4 regions of the Halomonas sp. H10-59 genome follow, and region 2 is predicted to be linked to each of the others. Evidence: predicted binding sites of a transcription regulator. Region 2 holds the regulator's gene; each other region holds the start of a gene.
What was found. Region 2 encodes sigma-54, which starts transcription at its own class of promoters, with help from an activator protein. Its sites were predicted from a motif close to TGGCACNNNNNTTGCTNT; they were not measured.
Positions count from the first base shown of each region.

Region 1: a site for sigma-54 is predicted at 3,959-3,976, ahead of NFG57_RS11710 (urease accessory protein UreD). Genes of this name have one in related genera too.
Region 3: a site for sigma-54 is predicted at 3,377-3,394, ahead of NFG57_RS01735 (circularly permuted type 2 ATP-grasp protein). Genes of this name have one in related genera too.
Region 4: a site for sigma-54 is predicted at 4,609-4,626, ahead of glnL (nitrogen regulation protein NR(II)). Genes of this name have one in related genera too.

Region 1 covers NZ_CP098828.1:2,666,882-2,674,666, reverse strand. Annotated here, with positions in the region: gene urtB (urea ABC transporter permease subunit UrtB) at 1-946, shown strand, start outside; gene urtC (urea ABC transporter permease subunit UrtC) at 950-2,125, shown strand; gene urtD (urea ABC transporter ATP-binding protein UrtD) at 2,122-2,955, shown strand; gene urtE (urea ABC transporter ATP-binding subunit UrtE) at 3,095-3,793, shown strand; gene NFG57_RS11710 (urease accessory protein UreD) at 4,050-4,973, shown strand; gene ureA (urease subunit gamma) at 5,035-5,337, shown strand; gene NFG57_RS11700 (urease subunit beta) at 5,412-5,765, shown strand; gene ureC (urease subunit alpha) at 5,762-7,465, shown strand; gene ureE (urease accessory protein UreE) at 7,521-7,785, shown strand, end outside.
Region 2 covers NZ_CP098828.1:1,634,455-1,642,239, forward strand. Annotated here, with positions in the region: gene bioA (adenosylmethionine--8-amino-7-oxononanoate transaminase) at 1-456, opposite strand, end outside; gene NFG57_RS07280 (hypothetical protein) at 636-1,160, opposite strand; gene NFG57_RS07285 (HPr family phosphocarrier protein) at 1,212-1,481, opposite strand; gene rapZ (RNase adapter RapZ) at 1,484-2,365, opposite strand; gene ptsN (PTS IIA-like nitrogen regulatory protein PtsN) at 2,419-2,904, opposite strand; gene raiA (ribosome-associated translation inhibitor RaiA) at 2,910-3,218, opposite strand; gene NFG57_RS07305 (RNA polymerase factor sigma-54) at 3,378-4,790, opposite strand; gene lptB (LPS export ABC transporter ATP-binding protein) at 5,063-5,788, opposite strand; gene lptA (lipopolysaccharide transport periplasmic protein LptA) at 5,788-6,318, opposite strand; gene lptC (LPS export ABC transporter periplasmic protein LptC) at 6,331-6,906, opposite strand; gene NFG57_RS07325 (HAD hydrolase family protein) at 6,903-7,469, opposite strand; gene NFG57_RS07330 (KpsF/GutQ family sugar-phosphate isomerase) at 7,502-7,785, opposite strand, start outside.
Region 3 covers NZ_CP098828.1:372,324-380,108, reverse strand. Annotated here, with positions in the region: gene NFG57_RS01745 (putative zinc-binding metallopeptidase) at 1-639, shown strand, start outside; gene NFG57_RS01740 (alpha-E domain-containing protein) at 838-1,824, opposite strand; gene NFG57_RS01735 (circularly permuted type 2 ATP-grasp protein) at 1,829-3,286, opposite strand; gene NFG57_RS01730 (transglutaminase family protein) at 3,870-4,808, shown strand; gene NFG57_RS01725 (phosphatidylglycerophosphatase A) at 4,879-5,367, shown strand; gene NFG57_RS01720 (fasciclin domain-containing protein) at 5,556-6,074, opposite strand; gene NFG57_RS01715 (hypothetical protein) at 6,478-6,741, shown strand; gene NFG57_RS01710 (hypothetical protein) at 6,738-6,956, shown strand; gene NFG57_RS01705 (Na+/H+ antiporter NhaC family protein) at 7,438-7,785, shown strand, end outside.
Region 4 covers NZ_CP098828.1:4,392,314-4,400,098, reverse strand. Annotated here, with positions in the region: gene typA (translational GTPase TypA) at 1-1,020, opposite strand, end outside; gene NFG57_RS19185 (glycosyltransferase family A protein) at 1,187-1,717, opposite strand; gene glnA (glutamate--ammonia ligase) at 2,232-3,638, shown strand; gene NFG57_RS19175 (DUF4124 domain-containing protein) at 3,869-4,444, shown strand; gene glnL (nitrogen regulation protein NR(II)) at 4,744-5,793, shown strand; gene ntrC (nitrogen regulation protein NR(I)) at 5,786-7,201, shown strand; gene NFG57_RS19160 (hypothetical protein) at 7,370-7,785, shown strand, end outside.

The sequences.
Region 1 (7,785 bases), 1.0 Mb from region 2:
GCTGGCAGAAGCCGCACAGGCGGCGCTGGCCGAGAGCGAGCAGGCGCTCAAGCTCAACCGCGCCGCCGAGACGCTCTACTTCGGCCTGTCGCTGGGTTCGGTGCTGGTACTGGCGGCGATCGGCCTGGCTATCACCTTTGGCGTCATGGGGGTGATCAACATGGCCCACGGCGAGCTGATCATGCTGGGGGCCTACACCACCTGGGCGATGCAGCAGCTGTTGCCGGGGCAGCCGGGGCTTGCGCTGCTGCTGGCGATTCCGGCGGGCTTTCTGGTGGCGGCGCTGGTGGGTGTGGCCATCGAGCGAGGCGTCATCCAGTTCCTCAAGGGACGTCCGCTGGAAACCCTGCTGGCGACCTTCGGCGTCAGCCTGATCCTGCAGCAGCTGGTGCGCACCCTGATCTCACCGCTCAACCGTACCGTGGTGACGCCCGAGTGGATGAGCGGCTCGCTGGTGATCAACGAGGCGCTGTCGCTGACCCTCAATCGCCTCTATGTGCTGGGCTTCGCCATCCTGGTGTTTGCCGCCCTGATGCTGGTGATGCGCCGCACCCGGCTGGGACTGGAGGTACGCGCGGTAACCCAGAACCGTGCCATGGCACGCTCCATGGGCATTCGCGCGACCCGCGTCGACATCCTGACCTTCGCGCTGGGGTCGGGGGTGGCTGGCCTTGCCGGGGTGGCGCTGTCACAGCTCACCAACGTCGGTCCCAACCTCGGCCAGAACTACATCATCGACTCCTTCATGGTGGTGGTGTTCGGCGGGGTCGGCAATCTGTGGGGCACCCTGGTGGCGGGGCTCTCGCTGGGGGTGATCAATCAGGTGCTGGAGCCCTGGGCCGGGGCGGTACTGGCCAAGATCCTGGTGCTGGTGTTCATCATTCTGTTCATTCAAAAGCGCCCGAGGGGACTCTTTCCCCAGAAGGGCCGCGCGGCGGAGGGCTGAGCGATGCCATCATCCCGACTATGGCTGGCTCGCCCGTTCGGCGAGCGGTCGACTCTGATCTTCCTGGCGGTGCTCGGTGCCACCATGGCGCTGGTGGTGGCGGCAAATCTGCTGCTGGCGCCGGAGCATCCGCTGCATGTCTCTACTTATACCGTTACCTTGCTGGGCAAGTACCTGTGCTACGCGCTGCTGGCGGTGGCGGTGGATCTGGTCTGGGGTTACCTGGGGATTCTCAGCCTGGGCCACGGCGCCTTCTTCGCCCTCGGCGGCTACGCCATGGGCATGTACCTGATGCGCCAGATCGGCGACCGCGGTGTCTACGGCGATCCACTGCTGCCGGACTTCATGGTGTTCCTCGACTGGGACAGTCTGCCCTGGTACTGGCTTGGCTTCGACATGGCCGGTTTTGCCTTTGTGATGGTGCTGCTGGCGCCGGGCCTGCTGGCGCTGGTGTTCGGCTTCCTGGCGTTCCGTTCGCGGGTCACCGGGGTCTATCTGTCGATCATCACCCAGGCGCTGACCTTTGCGCTGATGCTGGCGTTCTTCCGCAACGAGATGGGCTTTGGCGGCAACAACGGCCTGACCGACTTCAAGGAACTGCTGGGCTTCGACCTGTCCGCCGACGCCACACGACTGGGGCTGTTCATTGCATCCGGCGTGGCGCTGGCGCTGGGCTTCCTGCTGTGCCGCGCCATCGTGGTCAGCAAGCTCGGGCGGGTCTGCGTGGCGGTGCGCGACGCCGAGTCCCGCACCCGCTTTCTCGGCTACCGGGTGGAGCGCTATCAGCTGTTCGTGTTCGTCGTCTCGGCCATGCTGGCCGGGGTCGCCGGCGCCCTCTATGTGCCCCAGGTGGGCATCATCAACCCCAGCGAGTTCTCGCCGCTGTTCTCCATCGAGGTGGTGGTGTGGGTGGCCCTGGGTGGCCGTGCCACCCTCTATGGCGCGGTGATCGGTGCGCTGGCGGTGAACTACGCCAAGAGCGTGTTCACCGGGGTGATGCCGGAGGCCTGGCTGTTCGCGCTCGGTGCGCTGTTCGTGCTGGTGACGGTGCTGCTGCCCCAGGGCATCGCCGGGCTTTTGTCACGCTCTCGCCAGCAAGGCAGCGACGATGACAGCGACACGCAACCCGACACGCCAACCGACACGCTGGATGCAACCCCCAGGGAGGCCACCCCATGAGCTTTCTTCAGAGCCTGGCCGATCGCGATCGGGTCTTCGACTTCCTGGTCCCGGAACAATCGCCGGTCGACGTGCGCCACGGCCCGATCCTCTATCTCGAGGACGTGTCGGTGAGCTTCGACGGCTTCAAGGCCATCAATGATCTCAACCTGACCATCGACGACGGCGAACTGCGCTGCATCATCGGCCCCAACGGTGCTGGCAAGACCACCATGATGGACATCATCACCGGCAAGACGCGCCCGGATCAGGGCAGCGTGTGGTTCGGCAGCCGCCACAACCTGTTGACCAAGAACGAGCCGGAGATCGCCCGGCTCGGCATCGGGCGCAAGTTCCAGAAGCCCACGGTGTTCGAGGCGCTGACGGTGTTCGAGAACCTCGAGCTGGCGATGGCCATGGACAAGAGTCTGTGGCCGACCCTCAAGGCGCGCATGACCGGGGAGGTGCTGGCGCGAATTGAGGAGGTGCTCGAGACGGTGGGCCTGGCGTCGCTCAGTCGCCGCCAGGCGGGCATCCTGTCCCACGGACAGAAGCAGTGGCTCGAGATCGGCATGCTGTTGATGCAGCGCCCTCGACTGTTGCTGGTCGACGAGCCGGTGGCGGGGATGACCGAGCAGGAGATGGAGCGTACCGCAGAGCTGTTGTTGAGCCTCGCCGGCAAGCACTCGGTGGTGGTGGTGGAGCACGACATGGGCTTTGTGCGTTCGATCGCCCGCACGGTGACGGTGCTGCATCAGGGTTCGGTGCTGGCCGAGGGCAGTATGGACAAGGTGGCAAGCGACCCCAGGGTGATCGAGGTCTACCTGGGTGGCGACGAGGAGGCGGCATGATCGGACTGGAGCGAGTACCTCAGCAGTCTTCGGTAAGAGCGCTGTACTGGGCGGACGGCGCATCCCGCGGCAGGCTGGCCACGCTGTGGGCGAAGGTCTGCGGCCGGTGGGCGCGAGAGACAGGCAAGGAGGTGGATCGATGCTGAGCATTCGCGGGCTCAATCAGTTCTATGGCGAGAGCCACACCCTGTGGGATCTCGATCTCGACGTGCCCAGGGCGGCCTGTACCTGTGTGCTGGGTCGTAATGGCGTCGGCAAGACCACCCTGATGAAAGCGATCATGGGCGAGGTGCCGATCACCGGCGGTGAGCTTCACTACGCCGACGGTGTCGCGCTGGAGAAGCGTCGCCTCGAGGATCGCTCACGCCTGGGCGTGGGCTATGTGCCCCAGGGACGCCAGATCTTTCCGCTGATGACGGTGGAGGAGAATCTGCGCACTGGCCTTGCCGCCCGTGGTGATGGCCTGCGCCAGGTGCCCGAACGGATCTATGAGCTGTTCCCGGTACTCAAGGAGATGCGTCACCGGCGTGGCGGCGATCTGTCCGGCGGTCAGCAGCAGCAGCTGGCGATCGGGCGCGCCCTGGTGATCGAGCCGAAGCTGTTGATCCTCGACGAGCCGGGGGAGGGCATCCAGCCCAATATCGTCGCCCAGATCGGCGAAGTCATCCGTCGATTGATCGCCGATGATGGGCTGACCGTGCTGCTGGTGGAGCAGAAACTGCCCTTTGCCCGACGCTTCGCCGACCACTTCGCCATCCTCGATCGTGGGCGGAGAGTCGCCGTCGGTGATATCGGTGAGCTCGACGACGCCGTGGTGAAGCGCTACCTGACCGTCTGAGCGGTAGCGCGTCAATCAGGGTGAATCGCTGCACATCAATGGTGCGCAATCGTAAGGTTGCGCACTTTTTTTGTGCGCGACCAAAGGCGTGCTTTTCTCTGGTGCAATCCTTGGTTGTTCTATAAGAAATTGAAAAATAAGTAGAAAAATAGAGATTCGAGAAGCTGGTACGGGGCTTGCACCTTGATTGGGCAATGGTGGTGGCCTTTTTTACTTTCGCTTGCCACGCCGACTCGACGGACCGCCCGGGAGAGCCATGAGCGCGCAGACAACACAGGATTCGACCGATCGGCACGGCCATCGTTTCGACGCAGGACGGCGCTGGGAGGCCAGCCTCGATCTCGGCTTTCGCCATGATGGCCAGGCCACTCGCCTCTATCGGGTGGATCATCGCGGCCCCCTGCGGGTGCAGCGTCCCTTCTATCCCGAAGGCCGCGACGGCACCTGCCACGTCTATCTGCTGCATCCCCCGGGGGGCCTGGTCAGCGGCGATATCCTGGATATCCAGGCGCGGGTGGGCGCGGGCGCGCGGGCACTGCTGACCACACCGGCGGCCAACAAGCTGTATCGGGCCGACCGCAACGCCGTGGCCTGGTCCCAGCGCACTCGTCTGGTGGTCGAGGAGGGCGGGCTGCTCGAGTGGTTGCCCCAGGAAACCATCGCCTTCGACGGCTCGCGAGGGGTCCAGGCCACCGAGATCGAGCTTTCCGGCAGCGCCCGCTGCCTGGGCTGGGAGGTGCTGGCGCTGGGCCGGCCGGCCAGTGACCTGCCGTTTGCCAGCGGCCACCTCGAACAGCGCTTTCGGTTATCCCGGGACGGACGACCACTGTGGATCGAGCGCCAGCCCCTCGACCCTGACCATCGTCGTTTTCACGGCGCCTGGGGGCAGCGAGGGTGCAGCGTCCAGGCAACCCTGTGGGCGGTCGGGCTCGAAAACGAGTCCGCGGCGATCGAACGTCTGCGCCAAGGGTTGGGGCAGGGAGGGAATGACCTTGCCGGCAGTCCCGGCGCTGGTGAAGCCGAGCGCTGGGCCGTCACCGTGCGTGATGGCGTCCTGCTGCTGCGCTACCTCGGTCACTCGCGGCGCGAGGCCTGGTCGCTGTGCGAGGCGGCTTGGACGTTGCTGCGTCCGATGCTGATGGATCGCGAGGCCTGTGTGCCGCGCATCTGGTTTACCTGAATGTCATGCCGGGCGGGACAGGCGACCCCTGACCACCCTGACCAACATCGAGGATGAAAGGATGGAGCTGACACCGCGTGACAAGGACAAGCTCTTGCTGTTTACCGCTGGCCTGGTGGCCGAGCGGCGACGCGCCAAGGGGCTCAAGCTGAACTATCCCGAGGCGGTGGCCTTGATCAGCTGCGAGATCATGGAGGGTGCCCGGGAAGGCCTGAGTGTGGCCGAGATGATGAGCCGAGGGCGCCAGATACTGGGGCGTGACGAGGTAATGGAAGGGGTGGCGGAAATGGTCGACGAGGTGCAGGTCGAGGCCACCTTTCCCGACGGCACCAAGCTGGTAACGGTGCACAACCCGATCTCGTGACGCTGCCAGGCCCCGGCTTGATCCGGGGGCGACGCGACAGGCTCATACGCTGATACCAATAGGGAGGGCGCGGGATGATCCCCGGAGAATACCAACTGAAGGACGGTGACATCGCCCTGTGCGAGGGTCGCGACAGGGTCACGCTGGAGGTGGCCAATCGCGGAGATCGACCGATTCAGGTCGGATCCCACTATCACTTCGCCGAGACCAACCCGGCACTGGCGTTCGATCGCGACAGGGCGCGGGGCTTTCGTCTGGACGTTGCCGCCGGCAGCGCGGTGCGCTTCGAGCCGGGGCAGAGCCGTGAGGTCACCCTGGTGAGCTTCGCCGGGCGTCGTCATATCTACGGCTTTCGCGGTGAAGTCATGGGCGCGCTGGACGATGCCGGTGCACCCAGCGGCGACAGCGGCCAGGAGGACGCCCGATGAAGATCAGTCGTCAGGCTTATGCCGACATCTATGGCCCCACCGTCGGCGACCGGGTGCGCCTGGGAGACACCGAGCTGTGGATCGAGGTAGAAAAGGACGCCACCCACTACGGCGACGAGGTCAAGTTCGGTGGTGGCAAGGTCATTCGTGACGGTATGGGGCAGAGCCAGCGTCTCGACCAGACGGTGATGGACACCGTCATCACCAATGCCCTGATCCTTGACTGGTGGGGCATCGTCAAAGCCGACGTGGGCCTCCAGGCGGGGCGCATCGCCGCCATCGGCAAGGCCGGCAATCCAGACACCCAGCCGGACGTCACCATCGTGATCGGACCCGGCACCGAGGTCATCGCCGGCGAGGGCAAGATCCTCACCGCCGGCGCCATCGACGCCCACGTGCACTTCATCTGTCCGCAGCTGGTGGACGAGGCCCTGGCCAGCGGCATCACCACCATGCTGGGGGGCGGTACCGGGCCTGCCACCGGATCGAACGCCACCACCTGCACGCCGGGGGCCTGGCACATCCACCAGATGCTCAAGGCTTGCGACAGCCTGCCGATGAACATCGGTCTGCTCGGCAAGGGCAACGCCAGCCTGCCTGAAGCGCTGGAGGCCCAGATCGAAGCGGGCGCCATGGGGCTCAAGCTGCACGAGGACTGGGGTACGACCCCGGCATCCATCGATACCTGCCTGAGCGTGGCCGAGCGCTACGACGTTCAGATCGCGATCCACACCGACACCCTCAACGAGTCCGGTTTCGTCGAGGACACCCTGGCGGCGTTCAAGCAGCGCGGCATCCATACCTACCATACCGAAGGCGCCGGGGGCGGCCACGCACCGGACATCATCACCGCCTGCTCGAAGGACTATGTGCTGCCGTCGTCGACCAACCCGACCCGGCCCTACACGGTGAACACCGTCGACGAGCACCTGGACATGCTGATGGTGTGTCATCACCTCGACCCCAATATTCCCGAGGACGTGGCTTTCGCCGATTCGCGCATTCGCCGCGAGACCATCGCCGCCGAGGACATCCTGCATGACCTCGGCGTCATCTCGATGATCGCCTCGGATTCCCAGGCCATGGGACGCGTAGGTGAGGTGGTGTGCAGGACCTGGCAGACCGCTCACAAGATGAAGGTGCAGCGTGGTTTACTGCCGGAAGATCAAGAACGTGGCGCCGACAACCTGCGTGCCCGCCGCTATGTGGCCAAGTACACCATCAACCCCGCCATCACCCACGGCCTGGCCGATGAGATCGGTTCTGTCGAGGTGGGCAAGCTGGCCGATCTGGTGCTGTGGGATCCGGCCTTCTTCGGCGTCAAGCCGGCGCTGGTGCTCAAGGGGGGAATGATCGCCATGGCCCCCATGGGCGACCCCAATGCCTCTATCCCGACTCCCCAGCCGGTGCACTACCGTCCGATGTTCGGGGCGCTGGGCCAGGCCGCCGCAGCGACCCGGGTGAGCTTTGTCTCTCAGGCCGCGCTGGATGCGGGGCTTAAGGATCGGCTGGGGCTTCAAAGCAGCCTGGTGGCCTGCCGGGATGTGCGTGCGGTGCGCAAGGGCGACATGAAGCTCAATGACCGTTGCCCGGATCTCAAGGTCGACGCCCAGACCTACGAGGTCACCTGCGATGGCGAGCTTCTGACCTGTGAACCGCTGGACGTGCTGCCGTTGGCCCAGCGCTATCACCTTTTTTGAGTCAGCGATGATGACGGTTTTCGACAGTGCCGCTGACAGTACCAAGGAGTCATCCATGAGTTCGCTATTGTCGCTGACCCGCCGGCTCGGGCCGTTGCCCGTCGGCGATGGGCAAGACGGAGTCCAGGACACCCTGACCCTGAGCTACGACGATCGCATCAAGGGGCGCCTGCGGGTGACCCTGGACAGCGGGCGTGCGGCGGGTCTGTTTCTCGAACGCGGTCCGGTGCTGCGCCACGGCGACGGTCTTCAGGCCGAGGACGGCAGCCGCGTCCGGGTCATCGCTGCGCCGGAACCGGTGGTGACCGCCTGGGTAGCGC
Region 2 (7,785 bases):
CTCTTCGGGGTCACACACCGCCATGCAGCCGGCGGTATCACCGTGGTAGGCCTTCATCAGCGACAGCATGCGGTGCTTGTTGGGGCGGCCGCGCAGATGGTGGTACTGCACCGCCATCTTCATCGCCACCTCCATGCCCACCGAGCCGCTGTCGGAGAAGAACACGTGGTTGAGGCCCTCTGGCGTGATGCGAACCAGTTCCCGGGCGAGCTGGTCGGCGGGATCGTGGGTTAGTCCTCCAAGCATCACATGACACAGCGTGGTAGCCTGCTCCTGAATCGCCTTGACCAGCCGTGGATGTCCGTAGCCGTGGATCATGCACCACCAGGAGCAGGTCGCGTCGAGCAATGATTCGCCGCTGTCCAGGGTAAAGCGGGTGCCCTGGCCGCCGACTACCCGGGGGGCAGGGGCCTGGGTCTTGAGATGGGCGTAGGGATGCCACACCGGAGAGGTCATGTCGGCTCCTGAAGGACGCTTGGTGGTAAACTGAGTGACGAGTTAAAAGTTTACCACCGCTGCTGCTGCCGTCGCCAACACCAGCGCTCGTACCCGGAAAATCGGGGTAGAGCGGGGCAGGCGAGGGCGCAAGGAGGAGCGGTGCTTTCTCAGGGTTGCTGGGCTTAGGGATGCCGGGCTCAGGGATGCTGGGCGTCGACACGTTCGAGAAAGCGCTCGAACAGGAACGCCTCGTCGTTTTTCAGCGAGCGACTCAGGCAGTCGATGAACTCTCGGCGCGGATAGGTGAAGACCCGCGGCGCCTTGTAGGCATCCAGATCGATGGCGATCACCTCTCCGTCGACGACCAGGAAGTTCTCGGTGTGCAGGCCACGACAGTGGATACGGTCACGGTACAAGGCTTCGAGAATGTCCAGGTAGCGGTTCTGCAGTTCCGGAGAGTCGAGGACCAGCTTTTTAAGCGCGATGCCGTGCACGTTGGCGGTGACCAGGCGATAGCGCTCTGCCGACAGGATTTTCGGTGTGGCGATACCCAGTCGCTCCAGTCGGCCGGCGACATAGCGAAAATTGTGGCCGGGGTAGCGCCGGATGCCCAGGCGGTAGCGCCAGCGATCGCTGGTCTTGGGCGTGAAGGTCTTGATGAAGGCGTCCTGGTCCGGATCGTAGTGGACCTCGGTGTACTTGCCGGTCTGGATCAGTTGCATGGCGTCCTTGGCAGGCAGGGGGTGGCGGTCAAAACAAGGAGAGGGAAGACGTCAGGCGTCTTCGTCGAAGCGTGCGTCGAACAGTGCCTCCAGAGCGTCCAGCACCGCGTCCGCGTCCTTGCCTTCGGCCTCCAGGGTCAGTTCCGTTCCGCAGGGGGCGGCCAGCATCAGCAGCGACATGATGTTGGCGGCGTCACCCGAGCGGCTGCCATGGTGGACGGTGACGGTGGCGTCAAAGGGTTGGCAGCAGGTAACCAGGCGAGTCGCGGCGCGTGCATGCAGGCCGCGACGATTGGTCAGGGTCAGGGTGCGTCGGGCCACGCCTAGAGTCCTCCGCTGTCCAGTCGGCGTTGCTGGCCGAGTTCGCGGTGGCGTAGACGGACGCGGGGATGCTGGTCGGCCAGGGCCGAGGCGATTCCCTCGGCCAGGTAGACCGAACGATGCTGTCCTCCGGTGCAGCCCACCGCCACGGTGAGGTAGCTGCGCTGGCTTTGCTGATAGCGCGGTAGCCAGGTGCGCACCCAGCCGAGGATGTCGCGCTTCATGTCGGCGACGTCCTGATAGCGTTCGAGGAAGTCGATGACGCTGGGATCGCAGCCATTGGCATCACGCAGCGATGGTTCCCAGTAGGGGTTGGGCAGACAGCGGGCATCGAACACGATGTCTGCATCCGGCGGCACGCCACGCTTGAAGCCGAAGGACTCCACGGTCAGGCTCAACTGGCCGCTGCGGTGGTCGGCGACCTGTTCGGCGATGCGCGAACGCAGTTCGTGCACCGACAGGCGAGAGCTGTCGATGACCAGATCGGCCAGGTCTCGAATACCCGAAAGGGCCTTCTGCTCGGACTCGATGGCTTCCGCCAGGGTCATGTCGCTATCACGGGTCAGGGGGTGACGGCGCCGCGTGTGGGAATAGCGCTCGAGCAGAATTCGCGCATCACTGGTCAGGTAGACCACCTGGCAGTCGATCGGACTCTGCTTGAGGGACGCCAGCTGGGCGGGGAAGCGTTCCAGCGCCTCAGGCAGGTTGCGGGCGTCGACGCTGACGGCGATACGGCGGGAATGACCGTTTTCCAGCTCGTCCACCAGGGCGCCCAGCAAGGTCGCGGGAAGGTTGTCGATGGCGTAGAACCCCAGGTCCTCCAGGGCCTGAAGGGCCACGGACTTTCCCGAGCCGGAGCGACCACTGATGATCACGAGCTGCATGTCCTGTCTCCTTGGGCAGGCGTCCATTGCTGATGGCCTAGGCAAGGCCGCGATCAGGAGGGAGTGTCGTCCCCCGGCGCCTGTTGGCGGATGGCTTCCTGCAGGCGCTCGTGAAGCTCGCGCTGGGAGCTGGCGTGGCGCAGACGGTGACGTGTGTCGGCGTCGTTCATGACGCCGGCGACCTGGCCGAGCAGGGCGAGATGGGCGTCGTCGGCCTCTTCCGGTACCAGCAGCACGAACACCAGATCGACGGGCTCACCATCGATGGCATCGAAGTCGACAGGTTCCGCGAGTTTGAGGAAGCCGGAGATGGGCGCCTTGCAGTGGGGGTTGCGGGCATGCGGAATGGCGACGCCATTGCCGATGCCGGTACTGCCCAGGCGCTCACGTCCGATCAGCCGACTGAAGACCTCCTGGCTGTCCAGGCTCGGGGTGTTCTGCGCAATGAAGGTGCTGAAAAACTCCAGCACCCTCTTCTTGCTGCCTCCCGGGACATCGAACAATGTGCGCTCGGGAGGGAGAATGGCTTCCAATGTCATGAGAGTCAGCGAATTCCGGCGCCTTGGGCGCGGGCTTGGGATTTTTCCTTGTGCTTGACCAGCTGGCGGTCCAGCTTGTCGGCAAGGGCGTCGATAGCAGCATACATGTCGCCGTCCTGCGCTTCGGCATGCAGGTCGGCACCGGCGGCGTGAAGAGTGCAGGCGGCCAGCTGGCGTTCCTTTTCCACCGAGAGGGTCACCTGGACGTTGGTGATGTTGTCGTAGTGGCGCTCCACACGGGTGAGCTTCTCTTGTACGTAGTCACGCAGGGGATCGGTCAATTCGACGTGGTGGCCGGTGATGTTGACTTGCATGACAGGCTCCTTGCTCTTTCGGGTGGTGGCTTGATTGTAACCCTTTTTCCGATCCTGCAAACCCCCTCGACGCTACGCAGAAAGACGCAGATGTCATGCGAAATTTCAAGTGCTTGCGCTTTCCCGATAACTAGGCTAGCGACGCCGCAGCGCAAGGCCTCAGCGCAGGCGCTTGCGCTCGCTGGAAGACGGAATATTCATGGCTTCCCGGTACTTTGCCACGGTGCGTCTGGCGACATTGACGCCGTCTTCCGCCAGCAATTCCACCAGTTTGCTGTCCGACAGAGGTTTGCGGGCAGGTTCCTTTTGAATCAACGATTTGATCATGGCGCGGATGGCGGTACTGGAATGGGCGTCGCCATCCTGGCCGACCTGGCTCGAGAAAAAATACTTCAACTCGAACACGCCGCGAGGCGTGTGCACGAACTTCTGGGTGGTCACGCGGGAGATGGTGGACTCGTGCATCTCCACCTTGTCTGCGATATCGGCCAGCACCAACGGTTTCATGGCCGCTTCTCCCTGCTCGAGGAAGTCGATCTGACGCACCATGATTTCCCGGCCGACCTTCAGCAAGGTGTCGTTGCGGCTGGACAGACTCTTGATCAGCCAGCGCGCCTCCTGCAGGTGGTCCTTGAGGAACTGGTTGTCCTGGCTCTTGTCCGCGCGCCGAATCAGCGCAGCGTAGTCGGGCTGGATGCGCAGTCGGGGCATTGCATCCGGATTGAGTTCAACGCGCCAGCCCTCTTCGGTGTGGCGTACCACCAGGTCGGGAATGACGTAGTCGTTATCGCTGTCACCGAATTGGCTGCCGGGACGTGGGTCGAGGCTTCGGATCAGCTCGATGACGCTGTCGAGTTGGTCGTCATCGAGTCCTAGTCGGCGCTTCAGCAGACGTCGGTCGCCGCTGGCAAGCGCCTCGAGAAACTGTCTTACCAGTCGTCCGGCCTGGGGCAGCAGGACGGTATCGCGAGGCAGGCTATCCAGTTGCAGCATCAGACATTCGCGCAGGTCGCGGGCGAACACTCCGGTCGGTTCGAACTGTTGCAGCCGAACCAGCACCGCCTCCACCTCGGCGAGGGGAGGGGGGCGACGACCGTCTTGCTCGAGCCCCTGGGCGATGTCATCCAGTGTCTGCTCGAGATAGCCGTCGGCGTTGACCGCGTCGAGCAGGCTCTCGGCGATCAGGCGTTCCTGGTCGCTGACGTCGAGCATCGCCAGTTGCCAGCTCAGGTGGCTGTGCAGTGACTGGGAGCTTGCCTGGCGCTCGAAATCCGGCGCCTCGCCACTGCCGGCGGGGGTGGTGCCCAGGTCCTGGTAGGTGTCGGACCAGTCGCTGTCCACACTGAGTTCCGAGGGAATCTGATCCGCCCAGTCATCTTCCACGGCTTCCCTGGTCTGCTGTTCGCCGAACTCGTCCTCGAGTTCGAGCATGGGGTTGGCCTCCAGCGCCTGCTGGACCTCCTGGCGCAGGTCCAGGGTCGAAAGCTGCAGCAGGCCGATCGCCTGTTGCAGTTGCGGGGTCATGGTCAGCTGGGTACCGATGCGCAGCTGCAGTGACGCCTTGAGGGCCATGGGTCGGGATCCACCAGTGTTGTCGAAAGGCTTTACCCTAACGACGAGTCATCAGACATGCAAGCATCTTGCCAAGTTGGTGTTTTTTGACCTGTGGGAGGGAGTGAAAAGGTCGATGTGGAACAACTTGGTAGGGGGGGAGGTGGTTCTTTCGAGGGGGGGCCCCTGTGTGCAAGGTGAGGCCGACCCTTTCGGGGCCGGCGGTTGGATGCTGATGCTGGCAAGTGTTGCGGCCGCTTGATGCGACTGCGGCTGTCGGGCGGCCCTGCGGCCTAGAGGCGGAAGTTCTCGCCCAGGTAGACCTCCTTGACGCGCTGGTTGGCGAGGATGGACTCGGCGCTGCCCTCGGCGATGATCTGGCCGTCGCCGACGATGTAGGCACGATCGCAGATATCGAGGGTCTCGCGCACGTTGTGATCGGTGATCAGGACGCCGATATCGCGGGCCTTGAGTTGACGAATGATGGACTTGATCTCGCCCACCGAGATCGGGTCGACCCCGGCGAAGGGTTCATCGAGGAGGATAAAGGCCGGCTCGGTGGCCAGGGCGCGAGCGATCTCGACCCGGCGCCGCTCCCCGCCGGACAGGCTCATGCCGGCGTTGTCGCGAATATGGCTGACGTGGAAATCCTCGAGGAGTTGCTCGAGACGTGCTTCTCGGCCCTCGCGGTCGAGGTCCTTGCGGGTCTCGAGGATCGCCATGATGTTGTCGGCCACCGACAGCTTGCGAAAGATCGAAGCCTCCTGAGGCAGGTAGCCGATACCGGCCAGCGCGCGCTGGTGCATGGCCGCGCGGCTCAGGTCCCGATCATCGATGCTGATGCTGCCGGCGTCGGCTCTGACCAGGCCGACGATCATGTAGAAGGAGGTGGTCTTGCCGGCCCCGTTGGGGCCCAGCAGACCGACGATGCTGCCCTGCTCGATCGACAGGCTGATGTCCTGGACGACGCGACGCTTCTTGTAGCTCTTGGCCAGATGGCGAGCGTGGAGAGTCTTCATCAGTTTCCTTGGCTTTCCGGCTCGAGGGTCATGCGAATGCGCTGCTCGCCCTGGACGCCCTGGGCGCTGGAGCGGGCCTGGACCACGCGGCGATCGAGGAAGTACTCCAGATAGGCACCGTCGAAGGTGTCATTGGCCTTGTGCAGCTCAGCCTGGTCGATCAGCTCCATGCGGCGTTCGGCCACGTGGTAGATCACCTTGCGGCCCCAGCCCTTGACCACCGGTTCTTCCGGGGATGGCTTCTGCTCGAGGTAGGCACGTGAGCCGGTCGCGGTCGCCAGTGACAGTTGTCCCTGGTCGTTGCGCTGGATCTCGACGCGTTCGCCGGTGAGGATCATGCTGCCTTGCACAATGCGCACGTCGCCGGTATAGACCGCGGTACCGGCGCGATCATCGAGATCCAGCTGGTCGGCCTCCACCTGAATCGGTGCGCTGCGATCACTTTCCAGCGCCAGGACACTGCTGCCGGTGGCGCCGGCGGCCAGGCCAAGGGCCAGGGCAAGCAGGAGGGCGGGACATGGACGCATCATGGAAGGGGCTCCTTATTGAGGCTCTGGCGGATGATGACCGGTGACATTGTCGGTCAGGCGAGCGGTATTGTCATGGATCCAGGCGTCGAAGCGCTCCCCTTGCATCTGTTGAGGGGGTTGGCGTAGGACGGCTGGCGTTTCGCTCCAGACATGGCCACTGTCGCTGTCGTAGACCAATACCTCTGTATCAAGCTGCCAACGCTCCGCGGGGGCCTCGAGATGGGCGTCGCCCGACAGGGTCAGGGGGTTGCCGTCCGGACCCAGTTCACCGTTGTCGGCGTCGGCGATCCACTCTCGGCCGCTGTCGTCGATCAGCGCAAGGTCCGGCTGGTCCACCCGGGTGACGTCGTCGAGCGGTGTGTGCACAAGGCGTGGCGTATCGATGCGCTGATGGGGGGTGCCCTGGGCATCGAAGCGGGTCAGGCGGGCATCCACCAGGTAGTAGTCGGGCTCGCCGGCCTTGTCATTGGGTACCAGGTCGGGGACGTTGCTCTCGCGGGGGTCGAGCAACGTCAGGCCGCCACCGAGTACCAGCAGCAGGATAACCAGCCAGAAGCGAAAGCCCGGACGCAGTGCGCTCAGTTTCATGTCAGCGGTCCGTTGCTCAGGTAGCTGTCGATGATATCGTCGAGGCGGCCCTGGGCCATCAGCAGGGTGTCGGTGATCTCGCGCACCGCGCCATGTCCGCCGGCAACCTGGGTGACCCAGTCGGCGTGCTGACGAAGGTAGCAGGGGGCGCCTGGCACGGTGATGCCGACCGCACTGCGATGGATGCAGGGCAGATCCGGCAGGTCATCGCCGCAGTAGGCGACCTGGTCGAGGGTCAGGCCCAGCGAATCGCACAGCGATTCAAGGGCGGGCAGCTTGCGCTCGACCCCTTGCTGTACGTGCTCGATGCCGAGTGCTCTGGCTCTCTGGGTGACCATGGGGGAGCTGCGCCCGGTGATCAGGGCCACCTGGATGCCGGCGCGCTTGGCCAGCTTGAGGCCGTGGCCATCCAGGGTGTTGAACGCCTTCAACTCGGAGCCGTCGGCGTGGAAGTACAGTCGACCATCGGTCAGTACGCCGTCCACGTCCAGCGCCAGCAGCTTGATGTGGCGCAGGCGCTCCACCAGTTCCGGCGCGAGGGAGGCGAGAAGCTCGTGAGACATGACGGCGTTCCTTGTAAAGGGATAAATGAGGCTCAGATGACACCGGCGGCCAGCAGGTCGTGCATATGCAGTGCACCGACTGGGCGCTGCTCGTCATCGACCACCGCCAGGGCGGTGATCCGGCCTTCCTCCATCAGCTTGACCGCTTCCGCCGCCAGGGTGGCGGGGCCGATGCGTCGCCCGGGGGTGGTCATCACGTCATCCACGGTAAGCGAGCTGAAGTCCTGATGGCGATCCAGGGTACGGCGCAGGTCGCCGTCGGTATAGACCCCGGCCAGGGTGCCGTCGGGGGACACCACGCAGGTAAAGCCGAGTC
Region 3 (7,785 bases), 1.3 Mb from region 2:
TTCGCCTTCCTCGCCGACGAAGTGGCGGCAGAAGGCGACTGGCACTCCAGCGACGAGGGCATGCCGGTGTTCACCGGTCACGCCGGCGGACTGATCACCATCAACGTCAAGGAAGCCGACGACGTCGAGCGCGAGCGCCTGCGTAACGACTTCAACGAGGCCCACCGCACCCTGATCGGCCACTTCCGCCACGAGATCGGACACTATTACTGGGAGTTGTTGATCAAGAACCGTGACGAGCCAGCCTGCATCGAGGTATTCGGTGACCACAACAACCCCAGCTACAGCGAAGCCCTCGATCGCCACTATCAGCAGGGACCACCGAATGACTGGCGCGGCCGCTTCGTGTCGGCCTACGCCACCATGCACCCCTGGGAGGACTTCGCCGAAACCTTCGGCTTCTACCTGGACATGGTCGCCATCCTCGATACCGCCGGACACTTCGGCATCACCCCCACCGGCTTCGACGAGGACCTCGAAGCGATGTTGACCACCTTTCGCCGCCTGAGTCTCGGCTTCAACGAGATGAATCGCGAGATGGGGCTGCTCGACCTGGTGCCCGAGGTGATCACCCCGACCATCGCCTGCAAGCTTTGCTATATCCACGACATGGTGCTGGCAGCGCGACGACAGCAGTGAACCGCCCGGTGCCCACCTAGCACCACCATGCGCCCCTCCCTTTCCAGGAGGGGCCGCAATGCTTGGCAAGGTCCGGCTTGGCTAGATCCGGCCTGGCAAGATACGGCTTGGCTAGATCCGGCCTGGCAAGATCCACCTTGGCTAGATTCAGCAGTGGCTCAGGGCAGGCGGGCCATGGGATACCTGGCCCGCCTGGCTTCACGCCTGGTCGCTGGCCGCCAGTAGCTCGCCATCGCCCAGGTCATCGAGGGTCGGGAAGTAGGTGCGGGCGATCGCCGTATGCAGCTCGGCAAAGCCCTGTTGCAGCACGTCGATAAAGTCGTGCAGGGCCTCGGGGGAGCGCACCAGGGCACGGACGTCGGCCTCGGCCACATCGGCCAGCACCAGCGTTGCCGTGGCCAGGGCGCGCTCATGTCGTGGCAGCGAGCGCAGCGCGCGAATACTGTCCTTGAGACTGCGCGACACCGAACGCGGGAACAGGGAGTCCTGCACCAGGAAACGCAGCACGTCGGTGGCCCTGACCCGGCAGCGCACGTGCTGTCGATACATCTGGTAGGCCGTCAACGACTTGAGCACGCTCATCCACTGCAGGTGCTCGAACGGACGAATCTCGTCGCTATCACGCTGCAGCAGGTTGGCCGAGCGCACATCGATGATGCGGGTGATCATGTCGGCCCGTTCGAGCTGGCGCCCGAGCATCATGAAGGTCCGTGATCCACCGTAGCTGAGGGTGCCCTCGATCAACCCGATCAACGTCTGACAGCCACGAATCACCAGCTTCAGAAAGCGCTCTCGGCGTCCCGGGCCGAGGCCCGCATCGGCATGGGCACTGGCGGTCATGTAGAGCTGGTTGATTTCTTCCCATACCTCCCGCGGTACCACGTCCCGCGTGGTGCGCAGATTCTCGCGGGCCTGGGCAAGGGCGGACAGGATCGAGCCGGAGTAGCGTCGGTCGGCACACAGGAACTGCACCACGTTGCGATCGTTGGGCTCGTCGTAGAGGGTCTCGAACACCTCGGCGCCCCCGGTGATATCAACCATCGCCGCCCATCCCAGCGGTTGGCGGTAGGGCATGTCGAGCATCAGGTGACTGGAGACGTTGATCAGCCGGGCGGTATCTTCGGCACGCTCGATGTAGCGGGCCATCCAGTACAGGTTTTCGGCGACTCTGGAAAGCATCAGCATGGTCTCAGTCCTCCCCCGTCTCGACGATCCAGGTGTCCTTGCTGCCGCCCCCTTGGGACGAGTTGACCACCAGCGAGCCCTTGACCAGGGCCACACGGGTCAAGCCACCGGTGGTGACGTAGGCGCCGTCCTGGCCCGACAGGATGAAGGGGCGTAAATCGACGTGGCGCGGCTCGGGCCGGCCATCGAACAGCGTGGGGGTGGTGGACAGGTTCAGCATGGGCTGAGCCATGTAGTTGCGTGGGTTCTCCTGGATCAGCCTGGCGAAGGCATCACGCTCGGCCTGGGAGGCCTGAGGCCCCATCAACATGCCGTAGCCGCCGGACTCGTTGGCGGGCTTTACCACCAGTTCATGCAGGTGCTCCAGCACATAGCGGCGGTCTTCCTCGAGCATGCACAGGTAGCTCGGCACATTGGGCAGCAGCGCCTCCTGATCCAGGTAGTACTTGATCAGTTTCGGCACGAAGGCGTAGACCACCTTGTCATCGGCGACACCGGCCCCCGGGGCGTTGGCCAGCGCCACCTTGCCGCTGCGCCAGGCCCGCATCAATCCGGGTACGCCCAGTACCGAGTCCTTGCGAAACGCCTCCGGGTCGAGGAAGGCGTCGTCGACGCGGCGGTAGATCACGTCCACACGGGTCAGCCCCTGGACGGTGCGCATGTAGACCACGTCGTCGTCATCGACCAGCAGATCCGGCCCCTCGACCAGCTGCACGCCCATCTGCTGGGCCAGGTAGGCGTGCTCGTAGTAGGCCGAGTTGTAGATACCCGGGGTCAGCACCACCACCTGGGGATCGTCCCAATGGCGTGGCGACATGCCCGCCAGCATGTCGTAAAGCTGGGGCACATAGTCGTCGACCGGATGAATCTTGCCCGAGGCGAACAGCTCCGGCAGCACGCGCTTGGTCACGTTGCGATTCTCGAGCATGTAGGACACCCCGGACGGTATCCGCAGGTTGTCCTCCAGCACGTAGACGGTGCCGTCGCCACCACGCACCAGATCGGAGCCGCAGATATGCGCCCAGACCCCGTGGGGCGGATCGATCCCTACACACTGGGGGCGAAAGTTGACGGATTGCTCGAGCACCGCCGCCGGCAGCACGCCATCCTTGACGACCTTCTGGTCGTGGTACAGGTCGTCGATGAACAGGTTGAGCGCCTCGACCCGCTGCTTGAGGCCTGCCTCGGTGCGTCGCCACTCGTCGGCGGGGATGATGCGAGGCACGATGTCGAAAGGCCAGGCGCGGTCGATCATGCTGCCCTCGGAATACACCGTGAAGGTGATCCCCATGGTGCGAATGGCGATCTCTGCTGCGTTCTTGCGCTCTTCCAGCTCGTCAGGAGCAAAGCCCGCGAGCACGTTACACAGCATCTTGGCCGCCTCCCGCGGCATCCCGGGCGTCGCCACCAGTTCGTCATAGAACCCTGCGCAGTCGTACTGCTGCCAATCCACATGGCTCATCGGCACACCCTCGATTGTTTTCGGCATCCGGCGACCCGACAACGACGATGGCACCCCCGCCTTCGACCGTACCGGGTCCCTCCTTGCTGTATAGCAAGCTCTGTACCAGACCGCCGAGAATAGGACACAGCGCCGCGCCTTCTCGCCGGACCGACGGGCGCAATTGAGCAGTTTGGACAAAAAGCGACCACTTGCTCCTGCCGAAAGTGCGCCACGAGCCAGCAAGAAGGGGCAGCGAGCACCGATCTGGTGCAATCCGGGCGGCACCTGACGAGCGTGAGCGGCAGCTATCATCAGCCCTTGCGACGCCGGTCGAAACCCCCTGTTGCTGACGACGCCTACCTTTCGAGCTTGAGCAATCAGCAGGAGTCGGGTACATCTTGTCGCCACGGTTCGGGGGGGATATCGTCACCTTCTGCAACATTCGCCTACACCCAGGAGCCTCCTCGCTTCCCATGCCTGCCTCTTCTCGTTCCGCCCTCCCTGGCTCGTGCGCACCGCTGTCCTGCCCTGCTCAAGACAGCGGCGCCAGGCGGTGCCGTGTGGCCAGCCTTGGCAGGGGTGTCACGGCGGGATCCGGCAGATGATCTATCGACTTCGCCACACCACGCGCTACCACTACAGCGAGATCGTGACACTCAGCGAGAACGAGGCCTGCCTGATGCCCCGTGAGATGGCCTACCAGCAGGTTGCCTGGGCGCATTTGTCGATCTCGCCGGGCGAGTCGCTACGCCAGAGCCGACAGGACGCCTTCGGCAACCATATCGCGCTGTTCGCGGTCGACACCCCCCATACCCAGCTCGAGGTCACGCTGGAGGCGCAGGTCATGACCTCGCCTCGCGCCACACCGCCGCAGGCCATCATGGGCTGGGAGCGGTGTCGAGAGCGGTTGGCAGACCGCCACCAGCCAGGTTTCCGCGAAGCACAGCCGTTTCTTGAAAACTCCGCCTATATCGAGCGCCGCCCGCTGCTCGCCGCCTGGGCAGAAGACTGTTTTCCCGCTGGTGGCGATCTGGTGGACTGCGTGGAGCGCTTGAACCGTCGCATCCATGAGGAATTCCGCTACGACAGCGAGTTCAGCGACCTGGAGACGACACCGTCCCAGGTGCTCCAGCATCGCCGTGGGGTGTGTCAGGACTTCTCCCACCTGGCCATCGCCACCCTGCGCTCGGTGGGTCTGGCCGCGCGCTACGTCAGCGGCTACCTCGAGACGCTACCGCCTCCAGGACAGCCTCGACTGATGGGCGCCGACGCCTCCCACGCCTGGTTCTCCGTGCTGATACCCGGCTGGGGTTGGCTCGACTTCGACCCCACCAACGGTGTGCGCGCCGGCGAACGACACCTGTTGCTTGGCTGGGGCCGCGACTACGAGGACGTGGCGCCGCTCAAGGGCGTGGTGACCGGTGGTGGGCGCCAGCGCCTCGAGGTGGAAGTGGACGTTGTTCCCGCCGGGGAAGTCGCGGCCACCGGCCCGACCTCCGCCAGCCCCGGCGATCACCCAGCAGCGCCGATGGCCGGCTGATTCGCTGTCCTTTATATTGCGCAGGCTCTGCCCGGCCTTGCCCTGCCCACCGTCTTCCAGGAGAGATTCCATGCAGGACCTGTTGATCTGGATCGCCACCGGCTTCGGCCTGGGCTATTCCCCCTGGGCGCCGGGGACGGTCGGCTCCCTGATCGGACTACCGGTCGCCTGGTGGCTGTTCCGGCTACCGCTCGGCACGCGCCTGGCCGTTACCCTGACGCTCCTCGTGCTGGCCGTTCCCGTCTGCCACTTCGCTTCGCTGTGGCTGGGCGGCGGCGACCTGCCCCAGATCGTGCTCGACGAATGGGTGGCCCTGCCCATCGCGGTGCTGGCCTTCTCGCGCTACCGACGGCGCATCATCCTGCCGCTGGGCTATCTACTGTTTCGCCTGTTCGATATTTCCAAGCTGTCCCCGGTACGCGAGATCGAAGGTATTGGCGGGGGACTCGGCATCGTCGCCGACGACGCGATGGCTGCTCTGTACGCCGCCCTCACCCTGGTACTGCTGGTGCGCCTGACCCGCCGCTACTGGCAACGAGATCCCGAGCAGTCCTCATAAGCCAACAGTGCGGCCTGCCAATGCCGGGCGGCGCTTCCTAAACCCACAGCCCTGACACAAAAAAACCGCCCTCGACGGGCGGCCAAACGGGACAGGGGTCTATCGAAACAGTGACCGGGGGAACTCGTGCCCGGCCTCTGGCGACCAGTGCAGCAGATGTTGCACTGGCGTCAGTCACTCAGCATCGGTTATTCAGGGATCAGCACGCTGTCCACCACGTGGATCACCCCATTGCTGGCCTTGATGTCGGACTCCACCACGGCGGCATTGCCTACGCTTGCCGAGCCTTCCTGGGCGTCGATGGCCATGTCGGTTCCCTGCAGGGTGGTCACCTCAGATGAATCCTCCAGTGACACTTCTCCTTCCACCATGTGGTAGGAAACGACCTCGACCAGACGTCGGTGGGAGGCCTTGTCGTCGCTCATCCACTCGTCGAGCTGTCCTGGCTGCAGGGTACCGAAGGCTTCGTTCGTTGGAGCAAAGAGCGTATAGGTTTCATCTCCCTGTAGCGGCTCGTCGAGGCCAGCCTTCTCGACAGCGTCAAGCAATGTCGAGAAACGTCCGTCGGCCTGGGCGACTTCGAGCAGATTGCGTGAGGGATCCTGCTGTTGCTGCTGATCCGCTTCGGCCACCCCGCCAGCGAGCAGCGCTACGCCGAGCACGCAACTCGGCAGGAACGACGTTGCGGCAGACATTGCTTTTTTCATGCTCTCGCCTCCTTGCGGTGATTGCTCCGAGATGTCGCGTCGCCACTGCGCGCCTCCCGGGAACCTCTCTGTCGGGGCTGTTCAACCAGGACGACGCAGTTCATGTACAAAAATTAGATCAAGAACAAGTAATGTACAAGAAAAAGTTTTACGACAGCTTTCGCCACTCTGATCATCAAAGCATCATCTTTTGACGTCATGATATGGGCGCTGCTCGGAAAGACGGTAATGACGGCGAGATGCCGATACGCTTCCGGCGACAGAAAACCTATACAATACTTGCATATCAAGCCTGGCGATGAGAACCTTTCGTACCGTTGAGGCTCGGCCAGGAGGGCCATACGCAGCCTCGCTTCCACAACGGAACGAACGACGGCACGTCATGCGCCAAGGAGGGCGACCCGTGTACTACCCGATTTCCTGTACCCGCTGTGGCCACGACCTGGCCAGCACACCGGGACCTGTAACGGCTCAGCCCAATGACTGGGAAGAGCTGAACTGCACCGAGTGCGGTGAGTTTCATGCCACCCTGGGCGCCTGGGAAGAACAGCAGACGCCCGACCGCCTGCGCTTTCTCAACAAGTCTCGCAGCCTGATGATGGCCATGCGACGTGAGCACGATGCCTTGATCGAGCAGCAGCACACCAAGGGAGAGCGAGTCGCATGATCACCGTCGCCCTGGACCTGAGCTGCACCATCTGTGGCCACTCCCGCTTCACGCTGCCTGTTGGTCAAGACGACGGCGACAGCGTTCACTGCGCCAACTGCACCGCCTACAAGTGCAAGGCCATGGACCTGGAGCGCGCGCTAATGGCGACTCTGCCACCGTCCATGCCTGCAGTACCGACTTCCTCTGGCGCCGCCCAGGCGGTACCCGCCTGAGCGATGGCTTGAGAGACAGCGTTTCAGCGCCCCGCTTTTCGCCGACGCGTCCTGGCGATTCACGCCGCCCCTTCTGGGGCGGCGTTTTTAATGGAAGGCAGCGCAGCCGCGTCTTTGCTTTCTTCCTTTCCTCCTTTCCCCCCTTGCCACCATGGCGGCGACCATCGAGACCGCTATCGAGGCAACTATCGAGGCCAGTGCGGGCCACGGCCCAGGTTTGGGGTATCATTCGCCCGCTAGCGAACGGCCGTCAGGCTTCAACCTCCCCTAGAAGAGGACCAGCCCTCCGCGGTTACGCCACGCTCGCCGGCACTCTCACGCCCCCTGGACACGTGGCTCATGACGAGCCGGAGACCCCATGCAAGAGACCGCCCTTACCGACCCTTCTCCCAAGGCAAACCGTTTTGCCCGCACCCGCGCACTGCCGACCATTGCTCTGTGCGCCCTGATCTACGCCTCGACCCTGTCCGTCGGCTACCACATCAACGCGGCGGTGTTGACGATCCTCAGCATGATCGTGCTGTGCCTGCTGCGGATCCCCGTGGCCATCGCCCTGATCAGCGCCGCCATGCTAGGCGCGCTGCACGCCGGGCTGTCGATGAACGACGCCATCGGCGCCTTCAATGACAACCTGCTGGTCGGCGCCCAGGTCGGCCTGACCTACGTGATGATCGGCGCCTTCGCCGTGGCGCTGTCACGCTCGGGCCTGCTCGAACTGCTGGCCGATGCTATCTCGGCGCGCCTTGGCAGCGACGAGCAAAGTACCCGCAAGGGCGTCAAGTGGACGCTGTTCGGCCTGTTCATCGTCGCCTCACTGATGTCGCAGAAT
Region 4 (7,785 bases), 2.0 Mb from region 2:
GAGACGATCGCGAATGTTGCGGCTGGTGACGAACTTGCCGTCCTTGCCGGCAAACGGAGAGTCGTTGACCTGGAAGGTCATGGACACGGTGGGCTCGTCGACGGTCAGTGCCGGCAGCGCCTCGACGGCGGCCGGATCACAGATGGTGTCGGAGATCGCCAGGTCGTCGATGCCGGTGATGCAGACGATGTCCCCGGCGGTGGCCTGCTCGGTCTGTACCCGCTCGAGACCCAGGTGGGTCATGACCTGGCCAACCTTGCCCTTGCGGGTCTGACCTTCCTTGTTGATGACCACCACCTGCTGGTTGGGCGAGATGGCGCCGCGGGTGATGCGGCCAAGGCCAATGACGCCGACGTAGCTGGAGTAGTCGAGCGCCGAGATCTGCATCTGCAGCGGGCCGTCGAGTTCCACCTTGGGCGGCTCGACGATGTCGACGATGGACTGGAACATCGGCGTCATGTCGTCGGACAGTTGGTCAGGCTCGGGACCGGCGATGCCGTTGAGGGCGGAGCAGTAGATGATCGGAAAGTCGAGCTGCTCGTCGCTGGCGCCGAGGTTGTCGAACAGATCGAAGATCTGGTCGATGACCCAGTCCGGGCGTGCGCCGGGGCGATCGATCTTGTTGACCACCACGATCGGCTTGAGGCCCTGATCGAAGGCCTTCTGGGTGACGAAGCGGGTCTGCGGCATGGGGCCGTCGACGGCGTCGACCAGCAGCAGTACCGAGTCCACCATCGACATCACGCGCTCGACCTCGCCGCCGAAGTCGGCGTGTCCAGGGGTGTCGACGATGTTGATGTGGTAGTCCTGTCCCTCGGGGGAATTCCAGCGGATCGCCGTGTTCTTCGCCAGGATGGTGATACCGCGTTCCTTCTCCTGGTCATTGGAGTCCATGATGCGCTCCTGACCCTCGGCCTTGCGGTCCAGAGTGCCAGACTGACTCAACAGCTTGTCGACCAGGGTGGTTTTGCCGTGGTCGACGTGAGCGATGATGGCGATGTTGCGAAGATTCTCGATCACGACGGGATCCTGCTGGAAAAAGTGGGGCAGCATTATAGGGCCTGGGCGATGACAACGACCAGCCTTGTTGGCGCCAATCTCGGCATCGATCCTCAAGATGCTGAACTATCAAGCACCTGCGAGGCGAAAAAAGTAGGCGAAATCGACAGAAAGGACGATCTGACGCTCAGGCGCGCTGCACGACCATCTTGGCGCGACAGGCCTTGAGGCGAGTGGCGAGGTCCTCTACCGCGCTCAAGTCCAGCGACGGGTCGAAGCCTCCCAGCCGATCGAACCAGGTACGTTCGACGCCCAGGGCCCGGGTCGGAGTATGTCGCAGCAGGCTGAGCAGCGATAGCGGACAGGGGCGAGCAGGACGCACCACCGGGCGCGAATCATCGCAGGCGGCTGCCATCATTCGCTCGACCCAGTGGGTGTCCAGAGGGCCGAGGCAGAAGCCGAGCATGCGTCCATTGCTGTGGGAGGCGGCCAGGTTGAGGCGCCGCCCCATGGGCGCGGGCCGGCTGCGCACCTGGCGATAGCCGACGACGGCGTGTTCGCCCGGTTCGCCCAGTAGTGGTGGCGCCATATCGCCATCGTCGATGACGAGGATCTCGCCTCTTCCCTGGAAGAGGGCGACCTGCTGGCGTGCTTCCGCGAGCCGGCGAGGCAGTTCCTTGCCGGTAAGTCGGGCATCAATGATCAAGCTGATTTTCACGACGACACTCCGAGGAGGGTGACGCCGGCCGGCAGGGGAGGCGGTCGGAGTCGAACGTAATAAAGTGTATCTTTGCGTTGCGAAAGGTTCCAGCGCCCACTGACACCTCGCGATCGGCCCGGCAGAGTTTATAGATCCTGTCACAAAGGTCCAAAGTGGTGCGTCGCAGTCTTTATTGCACTTTTGTGGTGCATTGGTCGGCAGATCCTGAAGGTGGTGGGCCTTTGTGCCCTAAGCTGGCGCAAAGGGCCTGTTTGGATAAAAAAGATTTGAAACAATGGGTTGGGATTTTTTTGGTCGATGCTGGTGCAATGCTGGCACGCAATCTGCATTGTGGTTGGCAGTGTCATCGTGTCGCGCACGTTGCCATGGGCAGTGTCCCGGGAGCGTGCTACAAAGGATCCCGGTACCCCTTTTGTTCCCTGGATCATCCCCCGTTTCAAACCGGTGACATGGGATTGGCGCCGTTGCGCAACGCTCGAGTCACGAGACAAGTTCCACTCTGGAGGACCACATGTCAGACAAGACCCTCGCCCTGATCAACGAACATGATGTGAAGTGGGTTGACCTGCGCTTCACCGATACCCGCGGTAAAGAGCAGCACGTCACCATTCCGGCCGCCGAGGTCGACGAAGAGTTCTTCGAGAATGGCCAGATGTTCGATGGTTCCTCCATCAACGGCTGGAAGGGCATCAACGAGTCCGACATGATCCTGCGTCCGGAGGACGGCACCGGCTTCCTCGACCCCTTCACCGAAGACGCGACCCTGATCCTGCGTTGCGACATCATCGAGCCGGCCACCATGCAGGGCTACGAGCGTGACCCGCGCTCCATCGCCAAGCGCGCCGAGGCCTACCTGCAGTCCTCTGGCCTGGGCGACACCGCCTTCTTCGGCCCCGAGCCCGAGTTCTTCATCTTCGACGAGGTGCACTGGAAGGCCGATATCGAAGGCGCCATGTACAAGATCAGCTCCGAAGAGGGTGCCTGGTCCACCGACCGCGCCGTCGAAGGTGGCAACCTCGGTCACCGTCCGCGGGTCAAGGGCGGCTACTTCCCGGTTCCGCCGGTGGACAGCTTCCATGACATGCGCGGTGCCATGTGCAACACCCTCGAGGCGATCGGCCAGAAGGTCGAGGTGCACCACCACGAGGTGTCCAACGCCGGCCAGAACGAGATCGGTGTTGCCTTCAACACCCTGGTCAAGAAGGCCGACGAAGTTCAGGAAATGAAGTACGTGATCCACAATGTGGCTCACGCCTACGGCAAGACCGCCACCTTCATGCCCAAGCCGCTGGTCGGCGACAACGGCAGCGGCATGCACGTCCACCAGTCTTTCTGGAAGGACGGCCAGAACCAGTTCGCCGGTGACGAGTACGCCGGTCTGTCCGAAATGGCACTGTTCTACATCGGCGGTATCATCAAGCACGCCCGCGCCCTGAACGCCTTCACCAACGCTTCTACCAACTCCTACAAGCGTCTGGTGCCGGGCTTCGAAGCGCCGGTCATGCTGGCCTACAGCGCCCGAAACCGTTCTGCTTCCATCCGTATCCCGTACACCGCAAGCCCGAAGGGCAAGCGTGTCGAGGCGCGTTTCCCCGACCCGACCGCCAACCCCTACCTGTGCTTCGCGGCGATGCTGATGGCCGGTATCGACGGCATCAAGAACAAGATCCACCCCGGCGACGCCATGGACAAGAACCTCTATGACCTGCCGCCGGAAGAAGGCAAGGCCATCCCGACCGTGGCCGAGAGCCTCGACCAGGCGCTGGCAGCCCTCGACGAGGACCGCAGCTTCCTGACCGAAGGTGGCGTCTTCACCGACGACATGATCGACGCTTACATCGAGCTCAAGAACGAGGACGTCGAGCGTCTGCGCATGGCGACCCACCCGATCGAGTTCGACATGTACTACAGCTGCTGATCGGCATAGCGCCTCGTGCGTTCCGTCGGCCCCGCGATGATCGCGGGGCCGATTTTTTTTGCGCGGGCCTTGCGCCTGGGCAAGGGATCCCCTTGGCGCGGGTCGTGGCTGCCGTCATCCTCGTCAGGGGAAGGTCGGCGAGGGCAATCACGATGATGCAGCGGTGGACGCGCAGGGCAGGCCGGGAGAGGGGCGAGAGCGCTCCCTCGTCGCCGAGTCGACCATCACTGATGGCCATTGCCTTGCTGGCAGCGTCAGGGCTGGCGTTGCCGGTGGCAGAAACCGTGCCGGCGAGCACCATCTATCGCAGTGTCGGTCCCGACGGCGTCGTGCGCTACAGCGATACCCCCTCGGCCGGCGCCCGCGAGCTGGCACCGCCGCCGTTGTCCAGCGCCCCTGCGCTGGATGTGGCGGCGCCCTCCAGGCCGACGGCGCCTTCAGTACCAGGCCCGGATAGCGACGCCGATGTCTTCCAGCCCCACGATGTCCTGGCCATCGCCTCTCCGGCGGATGGCAGCGTGTTGCCCACGGGGGCCGGGGGAAGATTGAAGGTGCTGGCCGCGATCAGCCCGCCTCCGGCGACGGGGGATCGCCTCGGCCTGGAGGTCGACGGTGTGCTCGCCACCAGCGTCACCGGCATCGGCCCACTGTGGCTCACCAATCTGGAGCGTGGCGAGCATCGCCTGGGCCTGGTGGTGCTGGCCCCATCGGGAGAGGTGCGTCAACGCAGTGCCGATATCGTCATTCACGTACAGCGCGCCAGCCGCCTGCTTCCCGCCAACCCCCTTCGTCCTGCGCCGCCTTGACCCGCGATCTGCGGGCCTTGTGCGGACAGTGATCCAGGCGAGACTGCCCTGCACCAGGTTGGTGCACTAAAATGGTGCGTAGGTGCGCCGACGGTGACCCGCCTCCTCAACAAAAGCACCGTCCTGGCGCCTGCGCGGCGGGAGTGTGCCACTGGCACCAAGGCTGGCCCGCTTCTTGCTTTGAATGTTGTTGTCTGACGCCTGCTCGAGGCCGAGACCTGGACCGCCACCATGGAATGCCGGCTTGGCGCCGTGGCGGCCTCTATCGAGTGGGCGCTTTGCCCCATCAGGATGGACCCATGACGCCTGGCATCATCGAACACCTCACAACTGCGGTCATGCTGCTCGACGGCGAGCTGCGACCGACCTGGATGAACCCGGCGGCCGAGACCCTGCTGGCGGTCAGCGCCAGTCGGGTTGCCGGCGTGGCGCTGACCGACTGGCTCAGCGGCGAGGATGATATCGCCGAGGTGCTGATACGTGCCCGGGATGGGCAGCATCCCTATACCCAGCGGGAGGCGCGGCTGGTCCTTGCCGGTGGAGACCCCCTGACGGTGGACTACACCGTGACGCCGCTGTCGCCTGACGAGCTGCTGCTGGAGATGGAGCCACGGGATCGGCTGTTGCGAATCTCCCGCGAGGAAGCGCTGCAGTCGCGCCAGGAAACCATGAAGGTGCTGGCGCGGGGGCTGGCCCACGAGGTCAAGAACCCCCTGGGGGGGATTCGTGGTGCAGCGCAATTGCTCGAGCGTGACCTGGAGCAGACGCCGGCGCTCAAGGAGTACACCCGGATCATCATCGAAGAGGTGGATCGGCTCCGGGATCTGGTCGATTCCATGCTCGGGCCCAACCGGGTGAGTCGGCGAGAGCCGCTGAACATCCACCGGGTGCTGGAGCGGGTACGCGCGCTGCTATTGGTCGAGCAGCCGCGGGTGAGCATCGAGCGCGACTATGATCCCAGCCTGCCGGAGTTGACCGGCGATGAAGCCCAGTTGATCCAGGCGGTGCTCAATGTGGCCCGCAACGCCGTCCAGGCGCTGGTCGAGTCCGAGACACCGAATCCGGTGATGACCCTCCGGACTCGCGCACGCCGCCAGTTCACCCTGGGCGCCCAGCGCCATCGTCTGGTCTGCGACGTCAGCGTGATCGACAACGGCCCGGGCGTCCCCGAGACGCTGCGCGAGACCCTGTTCTATCCGATGGTGTCCGGTCGTGCCGAGGGCAGCGGCCTGGGGCTGTCGATCGCCCAGTCGGTGCTGCACCAGCACGAAGGGCTGATCGAATGCGAGTCCGAGCCTGGACGCACCGAATTCCGTCTGTTGATTCCCCTGGAGATGAGTCATGACTGATACCGCTCGTGTAATGATCGTCGACGACGACCGGGCCATACGCTGGGTGCTCGAGCGCGCCCTGGCGCAGCCGGACCTTGAGGTCGAGGCGGTCGAGCGGGCCGACGGTATCCTCGATCGACTGCTGGCCGAGCCGCCCGACGTGCTGGTCACCGATATCCGCATGCCAGGTATCGACGGACTCGATCTGATGGCCAAGGTGCGCCAGGTGCACCCGGACCTGCCGGTCATCGTGATGACCGCCCATTCCGACCTGGACAGTGCGGTGGCTTCCTATCAGGGCGGGGCCTTCGAGTACCTGCCCAAGCCGTTCGACGTGGACGAGGCGCTGGCCCTGGTGCGACGTGCGGTGGCCCACGTGCGCGAGCGCCAGCGGCCGGTCAGCGTGCCCGAAGGACTCGACGCCGAGATCATCGGTGAGGCGCCGGCGATGCAGGAGGTATTCCGGGCCATCGGGCGCCTGGCGCACTCGCATATCACGGTGTTGATCAACGGCGAGTCCGGGACCGGCAAGGAGCGCGTGGCGCGTGCGCTTCATCAGCACAGTCCCCGCGCCGCCAATCCCTTTATTGCCCTCAATATGGCGGCAATCCCCCGGGATCTGATCGAGTCGGAGCTGTTTGGCCACGAGAAGGGCGCCTTCACCGGCGCCAGTGCCAGTCGCCAGGGGCGCTTCGAGCAGGCCAACGGCGGCACCCTGTTCCTCGACGAGATCGGCGACATGCCGTCGGAGACCCAGACCCGGCTGTTGCGGGTGCTGGCCGACGGCGAGTTCTATCGGGTCGGTGGTCATACGCCGGTCAAGGTGGACGTGCGCATCATCGCCGCGACCCACCAGGACCTCGAGACGCTGGTCGCCGATGGCCGCTTTCGTGAGGACCTGTTCCACCGCCTCAACGTCATCCGTGTGCACCTGCCAAGGCTGTCCCAGCGGCGCGAGGATATTCCCCGGCTGGCGCGGCACTTCCTGGTCGAGGCGGCCAAGGAGCTATCCACCGACGTCAAGGTGCTGACCCGCGAAGCCGAGGAGTTCCTGACCCGGGTGGACTGGCCCGGCAACGTGCGTCAGCTCGAGAACACCTGTCGCTGGCTGACGGTGATGGCCTCCGGGCGCGAGATCCTGGTCGAGGACCTGCCGCCGGAGCTGCGCGGCGGTGATGACAGCGCCGCAGGTGGGGACTGGCGTGAAGCCTTCCGCGCCTGGGCCGACAGCGCCCTGGCCTCGGGCCACACCCACCTGCTCGAGGAGGCGGTGCCGGACTTCGAGCGCATCCTTATCGAGACCGCGCTCAAGCACACCGCCGGGCGCAAGGGTGAGGCTGCCGAGCTGCTGGGCTGGGGGCGCAACACCTTGACCCGCAAGCTGAAGGTGCTGCTGCCGTCGCTGGCGGAAGACCAGGAGGTCTGAGCGGGCCGGGGCGGCGAGTCCGGGGGGCACCGGTTTAACCAGCCTGCCCGGACCGGCCTACCCCAAGGGGCATATCATCAGCCTGTTATCGGTGGCCTAGAGTGGTGGCGACGTTGCACCGCTACTCTCGGCGTCGGGGGTAGCGTCACGATTCTGAGGCCTACCCCCATGAACCTTTCACGCTCTCGTCGGCTTGGCCTGGTGGCCATGTCGCTGGTTTTCATCTCGAGCCTCTCGCTTGCCCAGGAGCGGTCCTCGCCACGCACCGTACCGGCCAACAGTGAGCCCGCTGCCAGCAGCGAGGATCTTGCTGCCATCGCCAAGGAAACCACCAACCCGGTGGGATCGGCCTGGATGCTGTGGATGCAGAACGACTATACCCACCTGGACGGCGACGACTTCGATGGTCGCTGGTCCAATTCCTTCAAGTTCCAGCCGGTCATGTCCTTCCCCTTCGAGATGGCAGACGACAACTGGAACCTGGTGGTGCGCCCGGTGTTCCAGTACAACTCGAGCCCGATGGACGAGAGCTTCGGTACCCTGGCCCGGGGCGGCAGCCCGCTGGAGATCGATCCCGACGAGTG